2 regions of the Paenibacillus sp. JCM 9796 genome follow, and region 1 is predicted to be linked to the other one. Evidence: predicted binding sites of a transcription regulator. Region 1 holds the regulator's gene; the other holds the start of a gene.
The links. The regulator LexA, encoded in region 1, represses DNA repair genes until DNA is damaged. The targets are predictions, from matches to a motif close to CGAACATATGTTCG.
Positions count from the first base shown of each region.

Region 2: the regulator LexA is predicted to act here: its motif matches at 3,948-3,961, upstream of recA (recombinase RecA).

Region 1 covers NZ_AP043723.1:107,860-115,401, forward strand. The annotation lists gene metH (methionine synthase) at 1-192, opposite strand, end outside; gene ACZ439_RS00530 (1,2-dihydroxy-3-keto-5-methylthiopentene dioxygenase) at 478-1,020, shown strand; gene ACZ439_RS00535 (HAD family hydrolase) at 1,173-1,973, opposite strand; gene ACZ439_RS00540 (hypothetical protein) at 2,069-2,578, opposite strand; gene ACZ439_RS00545 (aldo/keto reductase) at 2,603-3,592, opposite strand; gene ACZ439_RS00550 (DUF896 domain-containing protein) at 3,608-3,802, opposite strand; gene ACZ439_RS00555 (LysM peptidoglycan-binding domain-containing protein) at 3,971-4,330, opposite strand; gene lexA (transcriptional repressor LexA) at 4,477-5,097, shown strand; gene glnA (type I glutamate--ammonia ligase) at 5,250-6,587, opposite strand; gene ACZ439_RS00570 (MerR family transcriptional regulator) at 6,686-7,099, opposite strand; gene ACZ439_RS00575 (methionine gamma-lyase family protein) at 7,197-7,542, opposite strand, start outside.
Region 2 covers NZ_AP043723.1:5,168,438-5,175,979, reverse strand. The annotation lists gene ACZ439_RS24900 (TIGR00282 family metallophosphoesterase) at 1-169, opposite strand, end outside; gene rny (ribonuclease Y) at 263-1,804, opposite strand; gene ACZ439_RS24890 (RecX family transcriptional regulator) at 2,050-2,754, opposite strand; gene recA (recombinase RecA) at 2,822-3,871, opposite strand; gene ACZ439_RS24880 (competence/damage-inducible protein A) at 4,055-5,299, opposite strand; gene pgsA (CDP-diacylglycerol--glycerol-3-phosphate 3-phosphatidyltransferase) at 5,339-5,926, opposite strand; gene rimO (30S ribosomal protein S12 methylthiotransferase RimO) at 5,923-7,251, opposite strand; gene ACZ439_RS24865 (YajQ family cyclic di-GMP-binding protein) at 7,395-7,542, opposite strand, start outside.

The sequences.
Region 1 (7,542 bases):
GGCAAAGTACATCTCGTGGATACGCTGGATAACGTCTGGACGAGTCAGCACTAGCATTTCGTTGCAGCCTTCTAATTCTTCGCCTCCGAAATCGTCCGCCGACAAATCCTCTTGCTGGATCATCGTGCCCATGGCGCCGTCCAAAATCATAATTTTCTTTTGCAGCTGCTCTTGTAAGCTAGGTTTAATCAATGAAAAATCCCCTTTCACCCTGCCGATCTGCCGGTATATGCGATGAAGTAGGCAGTCCGAACATGTAGACCCCTTATTCTATCCGGTATGAAGCGTTAAATCTCTTAAACAATGTATCCTTAAGTGTAACAGAAACATGATATGATGAAAAGAAACTTCGACAAAAATGGAGTCTTTATTAAATGAATCCTATCGGATTTATATACATTATACATCGACAGAACGTACACCTTCTACTATAATACAAATTAGGAGTACACATTTCATGTGAAAGAGGGATAAACCATGGCTGAAATCCGTATCCGCAATACGAACGAACGCATCCAAGGCGAAGATAACGTCAGAAATTTTCTAGAGAAACAAGAAGTGCTTTATGAACATTGGAATCCAGGCAAATTACCGGCCGAGCTGCAGGAGAAATTTATTTTGTCCGATGAAGAGAAGAGTCAAATTTTATCCACCTTCGACGCAGAAATTCGCGACCTGGCCGCCCGTCGCGGCTACCGGACTTGGGACCTCATCGCCTTGTCCGATGCGACGTCGAATCTCGACGAGCTATTGAAGAAGTTCGAACAAGTGCACACACATACCGAGGATGAGGTTCGCGCCATCACGGCAGGCAAAGGTATTTTCATTATCAAAGGCACCGACGATGTCGGATATTTCGACGTTGAGCTCGAAGCCGGCGACGTCATCTCCGTACCGGAGCATAAGCCGCACTTCTTTACTCTGATGGAAAACCGGCAAATTGTAGCCGTCCGCCTCTTCATCGAAACCGAAGGCTGGATTGCGCATCCTTTCGCCGACCCGACTTTCCAACAGGCCTAATGATAAAACCCCAACTTTAGCTGTCTTAACGCCGTAGTCCGGAACGGATCCTGCATCCATTTCGGACTACGGCGTTTTTTCGCTTGACGGGAACGCCGCAACAAAAAACCGACGCCTGCCAGGATCGACAGACCGTCGGTTTCTTATGTTCATTAGATGAATGATATGGAGTCCAGAATCGCTTGCATATCCCGCAAGCTCTTAATTTCGTAAACGGGTTCGATGTCCGAGCTGCGTTCTACACCATGGCGGTTGATCCACATGTTGCGCATCCCCACCGTATTCGAGCCCAGAATATCCGTCGTCAATTTATCGCCGATCATGACACCTTCATCTGCCGTTATGTTCAGCAGCTGCATGGCGTGGTGGAAGATGGAAGCGGCCGGCTTCCCTTCGCCGAATTCACCGGAGATCACAATATGGTCGAAGTAGGGAGCAAGCTGCGGCACCCCGGCCAGCTTCTCCTTCTGCAAATCCGGCGAACCGTTGGTCAGCAGGAGCAGCTTGTACTTTTGTTTCAACTGATCCAACACTTCGAACGTTTCTTCGTACACAATGGGACGACTGCGTCGTTCGGCGGGAAACTGTTCGGCCAGCTTGCTGCCGAGCGCCTCGTCATCGATACCGAGAGCCTTCAAGCCGCGGGTCCAGGACGCCTTGCGGTATGACGGCGCCAACGCCTGCAGCTTGCGGAATTCCTCCTGCTCTCCTGCCGTAAAATTCGCCCAGAGCCCTTCGAACGGATTGATTCCGATCATCTTCGTGAAAGGAAACGTTTCATAAGATTCGTATAATGCCCGCGCTTCACGGCGTACCGCTTCTTCCAGCTGCGCCGGGTCCAGGTCATAATGTTTGGAAGCCTCCGCGCAAGTTGCTTCAAAAGCCTCTTTCACGCTTCGGTCATCCCATAACAACGTATCGTCTAAATCGAAAAGCACCGCTTTGATCGTCATTGTTTAAATTCCTCTTTCTACTGCGATTATCGTTCCTAACTGCCAGTCATTTATATTTAATCCGATCAAGCAACCCCATGACGTTCGTTCAGGCTTCATTTGATGAGCTTTACATTGTTTTTCGAGGCGAAGTCGGAAATTTTCTCGATCATAGCTTCCATTGGCATTTGGTGGAAAAATTTCGTGAATACCCAGCGTTTGCCTTTCGGCTTCAAGGTTACCATGATCGTATCTTTGCTCACGGTTATTTCGCTAATTTGGGAAGCTTCTACGATCCGGTCGCCGCCGAATCGACGGGAGGCCAGCGAAGTTTTACCAATCCTCAGAAACGGTCTGCGCGCCCAATACATAAGCAATGCCAAGAAAAGATAACTGAAGCCCGTTACCCAATACATAGACTCGTCTTGGCCTGCTTGCGGACGAAGGGCAATAAAACAGAACACGCTCATGGCGACGAGCACCAATGGCAATAACCAGCTGCGGCCTTTAAAAGTAACCGCCCCGTCCGAAGACCGAACGGAAATCGAAGACGAACTGCTTTGGCCGTGTTTTTTATTCATGATCTTCGTATTTTTACGTACCATGCGTTCCCATTTACGCGACATTATCGTGACCCCTTATGCTCTCGATTAGATCTGCCTATGAAACTTCTCAATAAACCGGTAAGGATATTCCGATTCCAGCGCGCTGACATCATCCAGCCGCTTCCACATGAAGTCGGAAAGCTTCCAGCCGACCGCTCCCATATTATCTTCAAACTGTTCAAGCGTACGAGCGCCGAATATCGGCGATGTAATCCCTTGCTTATGGATGAGCCAATTGAGCGCCACTTGTGCCGGCGTTTTATTGGTCTCTGCCGCTGCGCCAAGAACCTCATCCAGGATTCGGAAATTCTTATCGGTATTTCGCAGCTCCCATCGACTCTCGCCGTTTTTGTTAGAAAGGCGCCCTTCCGTCGGTTCGTTTCCGCGCTCGTAGCGCCCTGTCAAAAATCCGCCGCCAAGCGGTGCCCAAGGGATGACTCCTACGTTCTCCTCCAAGCAAAGAGGGAGCACTTCGCGGTCCATGGAGCGGCACACGAGACTGTACTGCGGTTGAATGGAAATAAACCGCGCGTAGCGGTTGAAGTCACTTAGATTTAACGATTTCATTAACTGGTACGCCAAGAAATTCGAGCATCCGATGTACCGAACCTTCCCTGATGCAACTAAATCGTCCAGCGCACGAAGCGTCTCTTCAATCGGTGTGACCTGATCCCAAACGTGAACTTGGTACAAATCGATATAATCGGTTCCTAAGCGTCGCAAACTGTCTTCGACGGCATCCATGATATGCTTGCGGGATAGACCGACTTGGTTCGGTCCGGGTCCGGTCTTCATTCGAACTTTAGTAGCCAGAACTACGTCCGATCTTCGTTCGCGAATCGCTTTACCGACAATCTCTTCCGATCTGCCGCCTGCATAGACGTTTGCCGTATCGATGAAGTTCCCTCCTTTATCCAGGAAACGGTTTATCATCTCTACGGACTCCCGTTCATCGGTCGTATGACCGAAGGTCATTGTTCCTAAGCAAAGTTCCGATACCAGAATACCGCTCTTACCCAAAGCCCGATATTGCATATCAAAACCCTCCTCCTACTTCTTCTCATCTTCATCAACAAATTTGATGTTATCGAGTTGAGTACGTAAGGAAGATTTGAAAGAATCAATGTACTTTTTACGCAATTCGTTACGTTCGTTCAACTCCGCTTCGCTCAATCCTTCGGATTTCGCTTTTCGAGCGAGTTCATTGATTCGCTTCACGGTAACATCATGTTCCGATTCCAACATGCCTATCCTCCCAGTCTTCTCGTGTTCCGGTTGTCGCCAGCTGTCGGAACCTGACAAGCATGTCCAGACAAATGGCGTTCGTTATCAAATTATACTTTGACATTATGGATAACGATTGTCAAGAGAATTGACAGGCGGGAAGAGCCTGAAATGTCAGGGCGAGCGGTATTACGGAAGCAACAATTGTTGACCGGCACGAATCGAAGCGTCCTTCAATCCGTTCTTTTTTTTGAGCTCATAGATGTATTCTCTCGGGTTGCCACCCTTAGCTATATGTTCATTGGCGATACTCCACAAGGTATCTCCTCGTTCGACGATAACGGTATGTTGTTCGGCCGGCAAGGAGGCGGCTGCATAAGCGTCCGAATTCCCAAGTAATGCCGTGATCACCGTGCTGATCCCGATGATCATGGCCAACACAAGACCCGTCAGAGCCAGACGCCCTAGCCGTTTGCGATTGCCGACCGCATCTGTTCTATTCATGGACGGCACGTTTACCGAAGTTTGACTGCTAATGATATGCATCATAATGACGACCCCCAAACATTTGTTCTTATATCAAAATAACACGAACACATGTTTGAGTCAATGCATTTTCTCGAACTTATGTTTGTACGAACGGCTATTCTGTGCTATACTTCCAATTAATAGTTTCTATATATTGGAGTGATACGATGAGCAAGATTTCCTCCCGTCAACAGGCCATTTTAAATTTTATTAAAAATGAAGTTAAGGATAAAGGTTACCCGCCTTCCGTACGTGAAATCGGCGAAGCGGTAGGTTTGGCGTCGAGTTCCACCGTACATGGACACTTGGAAAGGCTCGAGAAGAAGGGCCTTATCCGCCGAGATCCGACCAAGCCAAGAGCCATTGAGATTCTGGACGGGGAACCAGGAGAAGGCGCGTTCTCCGTTTCGGTAGCCCGCGTTCCGTTAATCGGACGGGTTACGGCGGGGGTTCCGATTACAGCAACGGAGAACATTGAAGATTACTTTCCGCTCCCCAGCCACTTTGTCGGCGATCAGAGCGTGTTCATGTTAAGCGTCGTCGGCGAAAGTATGATTGACGCAGGCATTCATCACGGGGATTATGTGATCGTCCGCCAGCAGCAGACCGCCAACAACGGCGACATCGTCGTGGCTATGACCGAGGAAGACGAGGCGACGGTGAAAACGTTCTATAAAGAAAGAGACCATATTCGGTTACAGCCGCAAAACCCGAGCATGGAGCCTATTCGGTTGAAAAACGTTTCTATTCTTGGCAAAGTCATCGGCGTATTCCGCGACATCCACTAACAACTCATAACCTCTCGAAGCTCGGCTGCTGCCGGATCGTGAGGTTTTTTCGATAAAAAAACCTCACGGAAGATCACCGCTAGGTCCTTATAGGTCTTGCTAAATTAAAGAAACGGACGCTCGGCTCAGCCGAACGTCCGTTTCTTTAATTATTAATAAAGCGTTAAATACTGCTCGCGCTCCCAAGCGTGAACTTGAGTACGGTAAATGTCATACTCGATTTCCTTAAGCTCGAAGAAATGAGCCAGCGCATGATCGCCGAGTGCTTCGCAAATGACATCGTCACGAAGCATTTCGTCGAGCGCTTGCTTCAAGTTGATCGGCAAGCTCGGAATGCCTTGCTCTTCCCGCTCCTCTTCGGTCATCACGTAAATATTGCGGTCCGTCGGAGGCGGCAGCTGCATTTTTTTCTTGATGCCGTCAAGGCCGGCCTTCAACATAACGGCCAGCGCGAGGTACGGGTTAGCCGCCGGATCCGGGTTACGCACTTCAACGCGCGTGCTGAGACCGCGGGAAGCCGGGATACGGATCATCGGGCTGCGGTTGCTGGCCGACCAGGCGACGTAACAAGGCGCTTCATAACCCGGTACAAGACGCTTGTACGAGTTGACGGTCGGGTTCGTAATCGCCGCGAACGCGCGGGCGTGGCGCAAAATACCAGCCATGTAATGACGTGCTTCTGCGCTTAGGCCGAGTTTGTCGCTCTCGTCGTAGAAGGCATTCTCTTTACCGCGGAACAACGATTGGTGACAATGCATGCCCGAGCCGTTAACGCCAAACAACGGCTTCGGCATGAATGTGGCATGCAGGCCGTGCTGACGGGCTACCGTCTTCACAACGAGCTTGAACGTTTGAATTTGGTCGGCCGCTTTAATCGCATCGGCATATTTAAAGTCGATCTCGTGCTGACCCGGCGCCACTTCGTGGTGTGACGCTTCGATCTCAAAGCCCATTTCTTCGAGCGTTAACACGATTTCGCGGCGGCAGTTCTCGCCGAGATCCGTAGGCGCCAAGTCGAAGTAACCGCCCTGGTCGTTCAGTTCCATGGTCGGATTGCCTTTCTCATCGGTTTTGAACAAGAAAAATTCCGGTTCCGGCCCGACGTTCATCGCGGTATAGCCCATTTCGTACGCTTCTTTCAACGCCGCTTTCAGAATGCCGCGCGGGTCGCCCGGGAACGGACGGCCGTCCGGCAAATAAATATCGCAAATCAAACGCGCCACGCGATCTTCCGTCACCCATGGGAACACGACCCAAGTATTCAAATCCGGGTATAAGTACATGTCTGATTCTTCGATACGAACGTAACCCTCGATGGAAGAACCATCAAACATCATTTTATTATCAAGCGCCTTCTCAAGCTGGCTTAAAGGTATTTCGACGTTCTTGATGGTGCCGAGCAAATCCGTAAATTGAAGTCGAATGAATCGAACGTTTTGTTCCTTGGCAATACGTAAAATATCTTCCTTCGTGTAGTTCTTATCCGTCACTGTGAAATCTCCTCCTTAAAAATCGGTACGTAATAACGAGGGGGTACCGCTCGCCCCGCCTCAGGTGAACAGAGCGGCGGTCGCTCCTCGGCCAAACCCTATTTTCTGAAAAAACGAGACAGTTCGCCTTGAATCAACGATACATGATTCGGTCGCTTGCCTCCGCCTATCAGCTGCTGCTTCAGCATCTTGTGCAGCTGGGAATCGGTCAGTTCCCGGCGTTTCACTTCGGATTGCTCGTTCAAGATGGTTGCATCCTCCGAATCTTTGTCGACCGGCAGCAGCACTTGTTTAATTCCTGCGATGTTAACGCCCTTCTCGATCAAATCCTTGATCTCCAAAAGACGCTCGACATCGTTGAACGAGTATAGACGCTGGTTGCCGCCGGTTCTTGCTGGAATGATCAATTCATGCTGCTCGTAGTATCGTATTTGTCTGGCGGTTAAATCCGTCAGCTTCATAACAATACCGATCGGAAAAAGGGCCATATTACGGCGGATATCATCACTCATGACTATCACCCCTAACACATAAAACCTTACTTTTATTGTAACCATGTTCTAGAAACGTGTCAAGTTATGTCAGGTTAATGCCACATGTAAGTAATGATTACAATAATTTGCGGTCGATCATGTTTTGGATGGCCGTCAGAACGCCGAGCTTACAGTGGGAATACGTCAAGCCTCCCTGCATGTAGGCAATATAAGGCTCCCGAATCGGCGCGTCGGCCGATAATTCCAGGCTGCCGCCCTGAATGAAGGTTCCGGCCGCCATAATGACCGGGTGCTCGTAACCCGGCATATCCCAAGGTTCCGGCACGACATGCGCGTCTACGGCCGCCGCCTGCTGAATGCCTTGAACGAAGGCGATCAGATGCTCCGGCCCGGTAAACCGGATGGCCTGAATTAAATCGGTGCGGGGATCGTTCCAACGCGGATGCGTCGTAAATCCCAGC
Region 2 (7,542 bases), 600 kb from region 1:
CGTAAAATTCGCGCGTAATCGCCGACGTAATGCCGCGGCCCGCCGCTGCGTTCTCTCCGTTCACGACAATCCAGGTCGGGTTGTACTTCAATTTCAGCTTCGGCAAGCACGTCTTTAGCGCCTTGCGTCCGACCGAGCCTACGATGTCTCCAATAAATAACAGTCTAATGTTCGTAACCCCCTATACATGCTCATCGGTCTACCTAATGAAAGAGAAGTGGCTGTGTCGGCCACTTCTCTTTCGGATTGTGCTGCTCTCAGGTTATTTGGCATATTCTACGGCACGCGTCTCGCGAATGACCGTCACTTTAATATGACCCGGATAATCGAGTTCGCTCTCGATTTTCTTCGTAATATCCCGAGCCAATCGGAACGCCTCGGTGTCGTCCACTTTCTCCGGTTGGACCATGACGCGAACCTCACGCCCCGCTTGAATGGCAAAAGATTTCTCTACGCCATCGAACGATTCCGAGATTTCCTCAAGCTTCTCGAGACGACGGATGTACGTCTCCAGCGTTTCTCTGCGCGCACCCGGTCTTGCTGCGGATAAAGCATCCGCTGCGCCGACGAGCATGGCGATGACCGATGTCGCTTCCGTATCGCCGTGATGCGAGGCGATACTGTTAATAACGACTGGATGTTCTTTGTACTTCTTGGCGATCTCCACGCCGATCTCCACGTGCGAGCCTTCCACTTCGTGATCCAGCGCTTTCCCGATGTCATGAAGAAGTCCGGCACGTTTCGCCAATGTCACGTCTTCTCCGAGCTCTCCTGCCATCAGTCCTGCGAGGTAAGCGACCTCCATGGAATGCTTCAGCACGTTCTGACCGTAGCTGGTACGGAATTTCAGACGACCCAGAATTTTGATCAGATCCGGGTGGAGTCCGTGTACGCCGGTTTCGAAAGTCGCTTGCTCGCCGTACTCGCGAATCCGCTCGTCCACTTCTTTGCGGGACTTCTCCACCATTTCTTCGATTCGAGCCGGGTGAATACGTCCGTCGGCTACGAGCTTCTCAAGCGACGTACGCGCAATTTCACGGCGAATCGGATCGAAGCCGGACAAGATAACCGCTTCCGGCGTATCGTCGATAATGAGGTCGATACCGGTCAAAGTTTCCAGTGCCCGGATGTTACGGCCTTCTCTACCGATAATGCGCCCTTTCATTTCTTCGTTAGGAAGCGCAACAACGGATACGGTGGTTTCGGCCACATGATCCGCGGCGCATCTTTGGATGGCCAAAGTAATAATGTCTCTGGCCTTCTTGTCGCCTTCTTCTTTGGCTTGTTGTTCGATTTCTTTAATCAATTGCGCGGTTTCATGGCGAACTTCCCGCTCCACGTTCGTCAAGATGATCTGTTTCGCATCATCCATCGTCAACGAGGAAATTCGCTCCAACTCGGAAACTTGATCACGATAAATCTGATCAATTTGCGCTTGGGTTTCTTCGATTCGTTTCTCCTTGTTGGCGACCTGCTCTTCTTTTTTCTCAAGAGATTCTAATTTTTTATCCAGCGATTCCTCTTTTTGCAACAGTCGTCTCTCTTGTCGTTGTGTTTCGTTTCGACGTTCACGAATGTCTTTTTCAGCTTCGGTTCTGAGCTTGTGAATTTCGTCCTTCGCTTCCAGAACCGTTTCCTTTTTCAGTGCCTCCGCTTCTTTGCGAGCGTTGTCGATGATCTGCTGTGCGGCATGTTCAGCACTTGAAATTTTCGCCTCTGCAAGGGACTTGCGGATAAAATAACCGATCCCGAAGCATAGTACACCAACAACGAGAACAATCAGGATCCAGATGATCGGTTCCATCCAGTTCACCTCCCTCGTTGTTTCTCCAAGGGGTAAGCTTGGGATAATCAGGTTGTTTAATCCATTCTACATACGTTAGAAAAAGTAAAAATTGGCGATTTTACTTTGCGAATCGTCTCCTTGGGCTGTCAAGGAATGATTCTGTATATGATGAATATACATGATTATTTTATAGTTTGGTCAAGAAGCTTGTCAAGCTGTTGGCCTTCGCCCCCTATCTAAATAGGATAAATATTTTAATCGGATCACTCATATTCCGAAAGATCCAACTCCGCCAAGTCATCATCGTCCATGCTGCGCTGCGGCATTTTGCCCAGAACTTGTTGAACGACGGTTAACGTGTACCCTCTGCGCTGCAAGAAGGAAGCGATTTTCCGCCGGGCTTTCGACGGGTCTTCCTCCCACTCCCGCTTGTAACGTCTGGAAACGAGCGCGTAGGCCGCCTCCCGCTCCGTCTCCGCGTCCACTCCGGCAAGAGCCGTTTCGATATGCTCGTTGGGTACGCCCTTTTGCTTCAATTCCTGTTTGATCCAGTGACGCCCTTTCTTTTGCGATTGCGAACGCTGCTTCGCCATTTGTTCCGCAAACAAAGCGTCATTCAAGTACCCTTCCGTTCTCAGCCGGGAAATCACGTCTTCGATGACATCCGGCTGAAATTCCTTTTCCTTCAGCCGCGAACGCATCTCGTGTTCGGAGCGAAGCCGGCTCGCCAGCAATCGAACAGCGCTCAAGTAAGCCTTATGCCTCTCTTCAGCCGCCAGAATCCGTTCCATCTCCGCAGACTCCACCTGCGCACCCTTTAAGAGCCGGTACTTGATCATAATGTCTTCATGGACGGAAAAAGCCAACTTATCGTCTATGAAAACATTGTACCGCTGCTGAGCTCTCGCCTGACGCTCCACTTTCGTAATAAAACCGCCCAGCGGTGCGCTTTCTTGATAACCGGTCATCCATACTACCTCCACAAGAAACGGCGAAAAGGCACCCTTCTGCTAAGAAAAGGTGCCTTAAGCCGATTTATTCGAGTACTGCCAAATCCTCTTCTTCCTCTTCATCATCGTCCGTATTCGGTCCGACTACTGCAACCAAATTGCTGGTTTCCCGAATTTTCTTCTCGATCGCATCCGCCAGATGCGGATTTTCCTTCAAGAATTGCTTCGCGTTCTCACGGCCTTGACCAAGACGCTCGCCACTGTAGGAATACCACGCGCCGCTCTTCTGGATAATATCCATTTCTGTCGCGATGTCGACGATGCTGCCCTCTTTGGAAATTCCTTCGCCGTACATGATATCGATCTCCGCTTGTTTGAACGGCGGCGCTACTTTATTCTTAACGACTTTAATCTTCGTCCGGTTACCGACCATATCGTTGCCTTGCTTGATCGTTTCTACGCGGCGTACGTCCAAACGTACGGAAGAATAAAACTTGAGCGCCCGTCCGCCGGGGGTCGTCTCCGGGTTCCCGAACATGACGCCGACTTTCTCGCGCAGCTGGTTGATGAAGATGGCGATCGTCTTCGACTTGTTGATCGCTCCGGACAGCTTACGCAGCGCTTGCGACATCAGACGCGCTTGCAGCCCGACGTGCGAATCCCCCATCTCCCCTTCGATCTCCGCTCTCGGCACGAGCGCGGCTACGGAGTCGATGACGATGATGTCGACCGCGCCGCTTCGTACGAGCGCTTCCGCGATCTCGAGCGCCTGTTCGCCCGTATCGGGCTGTGACAGGAGCAGTTCGTCGATGTTGATGCCAAGCTTGCTTGCATAAAGCGGATCAAGAGCGTGCTCCGCATCGATGAATGCCGCCGTGCCGCCTACCTTCTGCACTTCCGCGATGGCATGCAGCGCTACGGTCGTTTTACCTGAAGACTCCGGTCCGTAAACTTCTATAATTCTACCGCGCGGATAACCGCCGATACCGAGCGCGATATCGAGCGCAAGCGAGCCGCTTGGAATAGTTTCCACTTGCATGTGGGTAGATTCACCCAGTTTCATAATCGACCCTTTACCAAACTGCTTCTCGATTTGACGAAGGGCATTTTCCAGTGCTGCGCGACGATCCGTCAAGAGACTCACTTCCCTCTTCTATATTCTCTTATGTTTCCATCATAACGGTTTTCATAACCTTTGCCAAGGTTTTTCTCGAACATATATTCGCATCTTGGTCCAAATAAAAACCGTAACAAGGTTTAAAGTTGTTACGGTGCTTCCGCGTAAATCTATTATACTTTATTTTCTAGTGAGCGGCAACTACGATTTTAGCCGTTCCCACAGCTGATAGAGCGCGCTTTTGGACGCGCGCAGCTTGATTGTCGAGCGGTTGCCCCATGCTTGCAGCTCAACCGCCGCCGCCTCGCCCCCGCCCGCAATCCCGACATACACCAAGCCAACCGGCTTGCCTTCCGATTCCGAGGGTCCTGCCACGCCGGTGACGGATAGTCCGTAATCGGCCCCGCACAAAGTCCGTACGGCCTCCGCCATCCGGATCGCCGTTTCCGCGCTGACGGCTCCGGGAGCTCCCTCGCCTTCGAGCTCGTTCAAGGGAATGCCGAGCACGCGGTGTTTCACCTGGTTCGTATAACTGATCAACCCGCCGGCGAAAGCGTTCGAGCTGCCCGGTACGGCCGTCAGCAAATCGCTGAGCTGTCCTCCGGTGCAGCTTTCGGCCACGGCGAGTGTTTGGCCGCGGAAAGCGAGCTCCCGCAAGAGGAATTCTTCGAGCGAGATGTCTTCTGCCGCATAGATGAAGCCTCCGAGCCGGCGGCGTATCTCATCCTCCAGCGGTTTAAGCTTCCGTGCGGCTTCCTGCGCGCTTCCTGCGCGCGTCGTTAACCGAATGGCCACCTCGCCTTCCTTGGCGTAAGGCGCTATCGTAGGATCCGTCTGCGCGTCGATCAAATCGATCAGTTGATGCTCCAGCGACGACTCGCCGATGCCTGCAAACTTGAGCATGGTCGAATGAAGCGCCTCCAGACCTTCGACATTCGCTTCTAACCACGGTTTGACCTGAAGCTCGAACATCGGCTTCATTTCGCTCGGCGGACCCGGCAGAAGCACGTAGCGCGTGCCGTCCACCGTTAAGGCGACGCCCACCGCAAGGCCCGTTTCGTTCGCCAGGGGATCGCTCCCTTCCAGCATCAGCGCCTGCCGGGCGTTGCTCTCGACCATCGGCATGTTTCGTTTGGCGAACAGCTCCGTCATTTTGTCCATCGAAGGCTGGTGGATCACCAGCGGCCGTCCAAGCACCTCGGCAAGCACATCCTTCGTTATGTCGTCCTGCGTAGGCCCCAGACCGCCCGTGCAAATAATCAAGTCGGCCCGGCTCTTCGCAAGCGCAAGCGATTCCTTGATCCGTCCGGCATTGTCACCGACGACCGTATGAAAATATACGCCGATGCCCAGGTCGGCCAAGCCTTTAGATAAAAACTGCGCGTTCGTATTGGCGATTTGACCCATCAGCAGCTCCGTGCCGACGGCGATAATTTCCGCTCTCATCCTATTCCCCTCCGGATACAACAAAAACAATAGGTCGCCCTACTGTTTCTTGTCGTCGAAATTGATAACGTGTTTGTTTTTAATAAAATAATCAAAGCCGGAATAAAGCGTAATAATTGCAGCTACCCAGCTGGCTACGAGATCGAAACGGAAATCGATGAAAGCAAACGGGAAGTTGTTGATAAGAAGCGCAATAATCGCCGTGATTTGCGTCGCTGTCTTCCACTTGCCCCATTTGCTTGCAGCCATGACGGTGCCTTCCAGCAGAGCGATTTGACGCAGGCCGGTGACTGCAAACTCCCGGCTGATGATCACAATCGCAATCCAGGCGTCCAGTTTATCCATCTCGACCAGAGAGATGAGTACGGCGGATACGAGCAGCTTGTCGGCAAGCGGGTCCAGAAGCTTGCCCAGATTCGTGACAAGCTTCCGTTTTCTCGCGATATAACCGTCAAGGCTGTCCGTGCTGGCCGCAATAATAAAGATCAGCGCAGCGATAATCTGATTGTACGTAATCGTAAATTGCTCGATCCGGACATGCGGGAATTTGACGTTAATGAGCAGGAAGAACATGATGATCGGTACTAAAAAAATTCTCGCCAACGTAATCCGGTTGGCTAAATTCATGCCACAACCTCCCCGGACAGATCAAATTCGAACGAATGCGTAATGCGAACCTTGGCAATTTCGCCGATCTGCAAATCGGCGCCGCGGGCAAACACCTCGCCGTCGATTTCCGGCGCGTCGAACTGCGAACGCCCGACATAAACATCGTTCCGGCCGTCGTATTTTTCGATCAGCACGTCGATCACTTGGCCGATCCGATCGCTGTTGCGTTCATTCGAGATTTCACGCTGTATTTCCATCAGCACGTTGGCCCGGTATTCCTTCACGTCGTCTGCCACTTGATCCGGCAACCGGGATGCCGGCGTATCCTCTTCCTTCGAATAGGTAAAGACGCCTAGCCGGTCGAACTTTACTTCGCGAACGAACGCTTTGAGCTTCTCGAAGTCTTCGTCCGTCTCTCCCGGGAAACCGACGATAATCGAGGTGCGAAGCGATACGCCCGGAATGCGGTCGCGGATTTTGCGGATCAGCTCCCGCGCGTCGCGCTGCCGTCCCGGACGGCGCATCCGCTTCAGGATGCCGTCCTCGCTGTGCTGCAGAGGCATGTCGATATATTTGCAAATTTTCGGATTGCCGGCAATCGTTTCGATCAGCTCATCGGTGAAAAATCCCGGATAAGCGTAATGCAGCCGAACCCACTCGATGCCCGGCACTTCGCTGACGCGGTTCATAAGTTCAGGCAGCTTGAACGAATCGTAAAGATCCGTACCGTAATTGGTCGAATCTTGCGCGATCAGGCTGATTTCCTTGACCCCTTGCGCGGCGAGCTGGGCCACTTCGTCCAAAATTGATTCGATGCTGCGGCTGCGGAACTTGCCCCGCATGATCGGGATGCTGCAGAACGTACAGGCGTTATCGCAGCCTTCCGCAATCTTCACATAAGCCGTATAACGAGGAGTGGACAAACGGCGCGGCAGCTTCTTCTCATAGTTAAACACCGGGTTACCGACAAAGATCGGTTTTTTCCCGGCCAGCGCTTCATCAATAATGTCGTTGATTTTATCGAAATCACCCGTTCCGACGATGCCGTCGATCTCCGGCATCTCGTTCATCAATTCCTTCTTATAGCGCTGAGTCAAGCAACCGGAAACGATCAAAGCTTTCAAATTCGCGGTTTCTTTCAGTTCCGCCATATCGAGAATCGTATTCACCGACTCTTCCTTCGCCGCGTCGATGAAGCCGCACGTGTTGACGATGATAATGGTCGCTTCTTCCTTCTCGGCTACGAGCTGGTACCCGCGTTCATGGACGAGGCCGGACATAATCTCGGAATCGACCAAATTTTTCTCACAGCCCAGGGTAACCACTTTGACTTTCTCTGTCATGAAATTTCCTCCAAAACGGCATGAAGCCTTTTACTTCTAATTGGGTCTGCTACAAGTATAATATACTCCCGCAAACAGTGTCAAAAACACGAAAAACCTTGCAGGTCTTAGAATCCGCAAGGTTTAAAGCCTACTCTGTGCCGTTAACGGAAATTGATGAACTGCAGCTCCAGCGGCAAATCGGCTTTGCGAAGCAGCTGCATGACTTGCTGAAGATCGTCTTTACTCTTTCCGGTGACCCGAATTTGATCGCCTTGAATTTGACTTTTCACCTTCAGCTTCGAATCACGA